One region of the Bacillus kalamii genome, then DNA from elsewhere that is predicted to be linked to it. Evidence: a T-box and tRNA genes for the amino acid it is inferred to sense, from the RefSeq annotation. Region 1 holds a T-box; the other holds one or more tRNA genes.
The links. The T-box of region 1 lies ahead of ABC357_RS03335 (valine--tRNA ligase). A T-box ahead of a tRNA ligase gene usually reads a tRNA of that ligase, here a tRNA-Val.
Positions count from the first base shown of each region.

Region 2: it encodes a tRNA-Val, which carries the amino acid that the T-box ahead of ABC357_RS03335 (valine--tRNA ligase) is inferred to sense. The anticodon was not compared.

Region 1 covers NZ_JBDFMI010000001.1:657,699-661,123, reverse strand. Annotated here, with positions in the region: gene ABC357_RS03335 (valine--tRNA ligase) at 1-1,846, opposite strand, end outside; T-box leader at 1,905-2,138, opposite strand; gene ABC357_RS03330 (hypothetical protein) at 2,380-2,571, shown strand; gene ysxE (spore coat protein YsxE) at 2,800-3,425, opposite strand, start outside.
Region 2 covers NZ_JBDFMI010000001.1:2,810,802-2,814,226, forward strand. Annotated here, with positions in the region: gene ABC357_RS13950 (hypothetical protein) at 1-362, shown strand, start outside; gene ABC357_RS13955 (Gfo/Idh/MocA family protein) at 340-1,356, opposite strand; tRNA gene ABC357_RS13960 (tRNA-Val) at 1,517-1,588, opposite strand; gene ABC357_RS13965 (DMT family transporter) at 1,820-2,803, shown strand; gene ABC357_RS13970 (phosphatidylglycerophosphatase A family protein) at 2,843-3,400, opposite strand.

The DNA.
Region 1 (3,425 bases):
AACGGGTAAGGATCCATTTATCCGCAACGGATTTTTCACCGCTTAAATCAATTTCTTCATATGTCATGCCATTCATATTCATTAAGGCAAAACGAGACGCATTCCAGATCTTATTTGAGAAATTCCAAATCGATTCTACTTTTTCAATAGAGAATCGCAAATCCTGTCCAGGCGCACTGCCAGTGGATAGGAAGTAGCGCAATGAGTCCGCACCGTATTTATCGATAACTTCCATTGGATCGATTCCATTTCCGAGGGACTTACTCATCTTGCGTCCTTCACTGTCACGGACTAATCCGTGTATCAGCACATCTTTAAACGGGCGTTGGTGAGTAAATTGGCGGCCTTGGAAAATCATCCGCGATACCCAGAAGAAGATGATATCATAGCCGGTTACGAGCGCTGCAGTCGGATAATAGCGTTTGAAATCATCATTATCAGCATCCGGCCAGCCTAGTGTAGAGAAAGGCCATAAAGCAGATGAAAACCATGTATCCAACACATCATTGTCTTGTTTCCAGTTTTCCGGATCTGCCGGCGCCTCTGTGCCTACATACACTTCACCAGTTTCTTTATGGTACCAAGCAGGGATTCTGTGCCCCCACCACAGTTGGCGGGAAATACACCAATCACGGATATTTTCCATCCAGCGCAGGTACGTGTTTTCAAAACGGTCAGGGACAAAGTGGACCTTTTCATCTTCATTTGACTGCAGTGCAATTGCTTCCTCCGCAAGAGGCTTCATTTTAACGAACCATTGTGTAGACAGGTAAGGTTCTACTACTGCACCACTTCGTTCTGAGTGTCCAACCGAGTGCATATGTTCTTCGATTTTGAACAGTACGCCAAGATCCTGAAGATCCTTAACGATTTGCTTACGGCATTCAAAACGGTCCATGCCTTCATACTTGCCGGCGTTTTTATTCATTGTGCCGTCTTCATTCATAACAAGAATGCGTTCCAGGTTGTGGCGATTGCCTACTTCAAAGTCATTAGGGTCATGGGCAGGAGTCATTTTAACGGCACCTGAGCCAAAATCCATCTCCACATAATCATCGGCAACAATCGGAATCTCACGGCCTACGATTGGAAGAATGACACTTTTTCCGATCAAGTGCTTATAGCGCTCGTCTTCTGGATGTACGGCTACTCCGGAATCGCCAAGCATCGTTTCCGGACGCGTTGTTGCGATCTCGATAAAACCAGAACCGTCAGCAAGCGGATATTTCATATGGTAGAAAGCTCCCTGGACATCTTTGTAAATAACTTCGATGTCGGATAGCGCCGTTTTCGTTGACGGGTCCCAGTTAATGATATATTCGCCGCGATAAATAAGGCCTTTATTATAAAGCGTAACGAACACTTCGTTTACCGCTTTGGACAGCCCTTCATCCAATGTGAACCGTTCACGTGAATAATCAAGGCCTAATCCTAATTTAGCCCATTGTTCACGGATATGGCCCGCATATTCATCTTTCCACTTCCATGTTTCCTTCAAGAAGTTTTCACGTCCAAGATCATAACGGCTCTTGCCTTCATTGCGCAGCTTCTCTTCAACTTTCGCCTGTGTCGCAATACCGGCATGGTCCATTCCTGGAAGCCATAGCACATCATAGCCCTGCATGCGTTTCATCCGGGTTAGGATATCCTGAAGAGTTGTATCCCAAGCATGGCCCAAGTGAAGTTTCCCCGTTACGTTCGGCGGTGGAATAACAATTGTATACGGCTCCTTGCTGTCATCGCTTTGCGCTTTAAAAAATCCGCCTTCAAGCCACCAATCATAGCGGCCTTTTTCAATGCTTTGTGGATCATACTTTGTCGGCATTGATAGTTGGTTATCTTCCATCATTTTTTCCTCCCAAAAATCAGATACTTTTGAACAAATAAAAAAACTCTCTTCCTGTAAAAAGGACGAAGAGAGTCAGTTCGCGGTACCACCTTTATTCCAATCAGGCTGTATCAAGGCATGATTGGCGCTTAATCAGTTAACGGCTCTGCACCGGCTTTTACTACTCCATTGTTCGTAAAAGCAGCTCACGGGCTACTTCTGTGCGCTCTTGCTTAAAAAGCCTCCCAGCTAATGGCTTTTCTCTCTTAAAGCAGAAATCGTACGTACTCCTCCCGATCATCGCTATTCCATTTATTTAATTAACCTTATAGTACAGAAAAACATAATCTGTAGTCAATCATTGTTTCCCATTTTTCATAATTTATTCTGCTATTAAGAAAAGGGTGTAGACTCCTTCACATAACATGCCTTTCACCCATAGACTATTGCAAGATATCCAATTATCCCCTTCTTATAGTATGCATGGTTTTTATACATGAAGGAACACCCTTCTATTCTTGAATGAATCCATAAGAAAGAGTGAGTTTGATATGCGAAAAAGATATAATCCTTATAATAAGCCGCCATGGCTGCTGAATGTCCGCGCAGTTTGTTGCCAATTCATCGTACCGATTTGTATATTCCAGGCAGTGCGCACCTTTTTCTTCCCGACCGTATTCGACATCTTCCTCCTCCTCGTACTAGTAGCCGCAGCCTTCAGCCTAAAATTCAATATATTTTAACACGAAAAGCGGAGAGCGCCTGTTTAGACCCGACAAGCTTAAGACGGGGCACTGACAAAGGCTGCCCTTCGCCTTTGACAGTGGCTTGGCTTAAGACCTCGAGGGGCTGGCGCTCGCAGCTGGACAATGCGAAAAGCGGAGAGCCATCGTTTAGCGGCGTATAGACTGGAGCCTTTTTTCCACGAAGAAAAAGAACATGGTCCGTGCGCCATGCTCTTTTTCTTCGTGTCAGGATGATTGACTTTGTTCTGCAGCCTGTTTTGCTGCCTTTTTTTGCGCCTCCCTTTCTTCTATTTTCATCACCATGTATTCAATATTTTTCAATTGCCAATAATTGCGCTGCAGAAGGGACACATAGGCCATTTCCGATTTTGCATCATACTTCTTCTGATGGTATATTTCCACCGTTTGCAAAAAGGAAGTCGGATAGGCAAGGTAACTGGTGAATAGCATCATTTCTTCTTCCCTCATCGGATAATACTTGTAATAATGATACAGCCATTCTACGCATTCATCGCATTTTACGGGGTAGGTCTGGCAATATCTCGTGAAAAAAGGCAATAAATCAAAATGGGCAGGGGCCGGCATGGCATTCTCGAAATTGATGAAATAGCCGGCTCCCCTTTCATTTAACAGAAAATGCTTGATGGACAATTTCCCATGGACGACGACAGTCCTCGCTTTCTCATCATCTTTGGTCTTTTCATACCATTCATCCAGCTTTTTACTTGAAAAGGATAGGGCTTGGGAAACATCGAAGTAATAGGAACAAAACATTAATTCAAAGGGGGACATATACCATTTCCGTTCCGCCCGCTCCAGAAATTCCTGTAAGAATTGCTGTTGCTGCTTCC
Region 2 (3,425 bases), 2.2 Mb from region 1:
TGCTGGAAGCTTTTATTCACGACTTATATGAGGGACGTTTTGAAGAAGTATCGGATAGGATTACAGAAGGCATACAATGGAAACTAGCAGGAAAAACAACTATTGAAGGAAAAAACAGATTTCTCGAATACGCTGGGAAGCAAGATTCAACCTTTATCGATTGGTCCATCAGCCATACAATCACCCATGGTATTACCGCTGCTGTAAATGGAACAGCAACTATGAAAGACAGAAATCAAAAAGTGAAACAAATACTATTTTGCCATATTTTTTTGTTAGGGCATTTCAACAAGTCACCCTTTAGGAATGGCATGAATAAAGCCATGCCATTCTTCCCCTTCATTTTTCTAATAAGGCGATAACTGCCTGATTTCTCCAACCATCATAAGCTGTAGGCAACTGTCCATCATGACAGCCATTCACAGAATAATCATATACACTCTGCAGAAATGGATAAAAGGCTTTGTAATAGCCGGCAGCCTCATTAGGCAATGCATTCGGTGGATTCACACTATCAAATGCGACTTTCCGGAAAGGCAGCCTGCCTTGTCCATACAGAAGTTCCTGATCATCTTTCAAGACCATTGATCCTTCTGTTCCATACAAAGTGACTGTTGAGCCTGAACCATGATGTATACCAGATAATAATTGCAGTGAGAACGTTGAACCGCCTCTTAGCCTTCCGGAGATAAAAAACGCATCATCCGCATCCCTTATTTCATCTGGCCCAATCGGCACATGGGTATGTTTGAAGCCATACACCTGCTCCATTTCTTCACTTGACATCCATCTTATAAAATCAATCATATGCGTACCTATGGCACCCAGCATGCCTCCAAAATGTTGTTTTTGCCCCATCCACCCCCTATTTATGGAAGATAAAATGTGGTAATCGGGACTTGATGCATGGTATTCGGTATGTAATAGCTTCCCAATTTTTCCTCGGCCGACAAACTCCTTCAATTTTTGTCTTATCGGCAAATAACGCCATTCAAAATCAACAAAGACGTTGCAATCCGTTTTATTTGCAGCCTCCAACATGTCCAAAGCTTGCTTTGCATTCATGGCAAAGGGTTTTTCACATACAACGTTGATTCCCATATCCAAAGCCTTGATAACTATTTGATGGTGATATTCAGGCAACGAACTGACAAACACTAGATCCAAATCTTCCTTTTCGAGCATTTCCTGCCAATCAAGATAGTGCTTAAACGGAAATGTATTTCCCTTCAACTCTTCAGGAATTGAATGGCGATACATTGTACTAATTGCCGTCAATTGCATATGAGGATGCAATTGGATGATAGGCGCCTGCACCCGCAGGCCAAACCCTCCGCCCACAATTCCTGTTTTCAATCCAATCCCCCCTTCCTTTTACTATATTCCACCATATTCCACAAACACCTTCTAAAACGAATATTATTATAAACCCCGGAAACTTGATCCTCATTTCCGCGGACAGCAAAAAAGCCGGGAACCATTGGATTATGAATGGTTTCCGGCTTTTTAATATCGATGACCCAAGAGGGATTTGAACCCCCGACCCCCACCCTGTCAAGGTGATGTTCTCCCGCTGAACTATTGGATCGTTATTTATATTTAACACTATAATATGAGATCGGTTTCTTGTCAACCATCCAATTAGGTTAACTGAAGGGATGAGTTGTTTTGTCTAAGTTTTCTGAATCATATAGATACTTAAGTGGTTTTCATGTAAAATGACAGCATTACAACATTTTGATACAACGTACACTTGGAACCGTACATAATTAACTAATACTTTCTCCGAGTTGCTGTATCGGGAAAGGGGATTTTTATCATGCGGGCTATCTTTCTCGGGGCGGGAGCAGCTTTTTTCTTTGCATTCACTTTTATTATTAACCGCGCGATGGATATGGATGGAGGCAGCTGGATTTGGAGTTCTTCCCTCCGTTATTATTTTATGCTGCTGTTTTTACTGATAATCGTGGGGGCCAGAAAGAATATAAAAGAGCTGTTGATTGAAATGAGTAAGCATCCAGGCATGTGGATGATCTGGAGCGTTGTGGGTTTCGGTTTATTCTATGCCCCGCTGACGTTCGCCTCCTCATACGGTCCAGGATGGCTTATTGCAGGCACATGGCAGATGACCATTCTTTCAGGCTCCCTGCTAGCGCCGTTTTTTTATGAATACCATATCGGCAATAACGGTGAACGCATCAGGCACCGCGGGCGGATTCCATGGAGAGGTATGGTATTTTCGGTATTGATTTTATTCGGGGTATTGATTATGCAGCTGGAAAATGCAAGCTCATTATCGTTAAAGGATGCTTTCCTTTGTATAATACCCATCCTAATAGCCTCTTTCGCCTATCCGCTGGGCAACCGTAAAATGATGCATATTTGCGGCGGCAGGCTGGATGCCTACCAACGGGTTTTGGGGATGACAATGGCCTCCATGCCCTTTTGGATTCCATTATCCATCGTCGGCTTGGTTACAGATGGCTTACCTACCACAAAACAAGTGGTACAATCCGGCAGTGTCGCCTTATTTTCCGGTGTCTTTGCCACAGTTTTATTTTTTGCGGCAACCGATTTAGTGAAGGATCATATTGAGCGGCTGGGAACTGTTGAAGCCACGCAATCATTGGAAGTCTTATTTGCAGCCATAGGAGAGATGATCTTCCTTGGCAGCGCCCTGCCTTCCCTACCATCATGGATCGGTATGGGGCTAGTTATGCTCGGAATGGTTTTACATAGCTATTTCAATGCTAAAATCGCCCAAAAAACGGTTCCGTCAAGAATGGCTGATGAACATTTATAAAGGAAAAGCAGCCATTTGGGCGGCTGCTTTCTTTTTTGATCAACCGATCAATTCTTCATTTTCACGTTCTTTCAGTTCTTCATCAGACAATGCTTCTTCCTCGTCGCGCAATCTATGTGCTAATCGTGATGCAGCACTTGATGCAATACTTGCAACCATATCGTCCAAGAAGGTATGTACTTTATTATCCTTCTTATTATCTAGATCCCTGATGATGCCGATCTTATTTTTATCCAAATGGCCGAATGTAGTGACAGCAATGCTGCCGTAAGCAAGGACTGCTCCAAAAGCAATCGTTTCATCGACACCAAATAACCCTTCATCGCTTTCGATAATGGATTGAAGCGGTTCTGACAGTTTGTGCTCCTCGGCAAGCTTGTCCAGCTCCACACCTACTAGTAAAGCATGCTGGATCTCCCTTTTCACCAATACTTTCTCTACGCTTTCCACACACATATCCATTGTTAGGTTGGGGTTATACGGAAGCTGCATTTCGTATACGATTTCTGCAATGGAATCGATGGATACACCACGGTCTTCCAATGCTTTAAGCGCTGCTGCCGTTACGTCACGGCTATGGACACGCTTGACATCCATGGAATCATCTCCTCTACTCATTCTC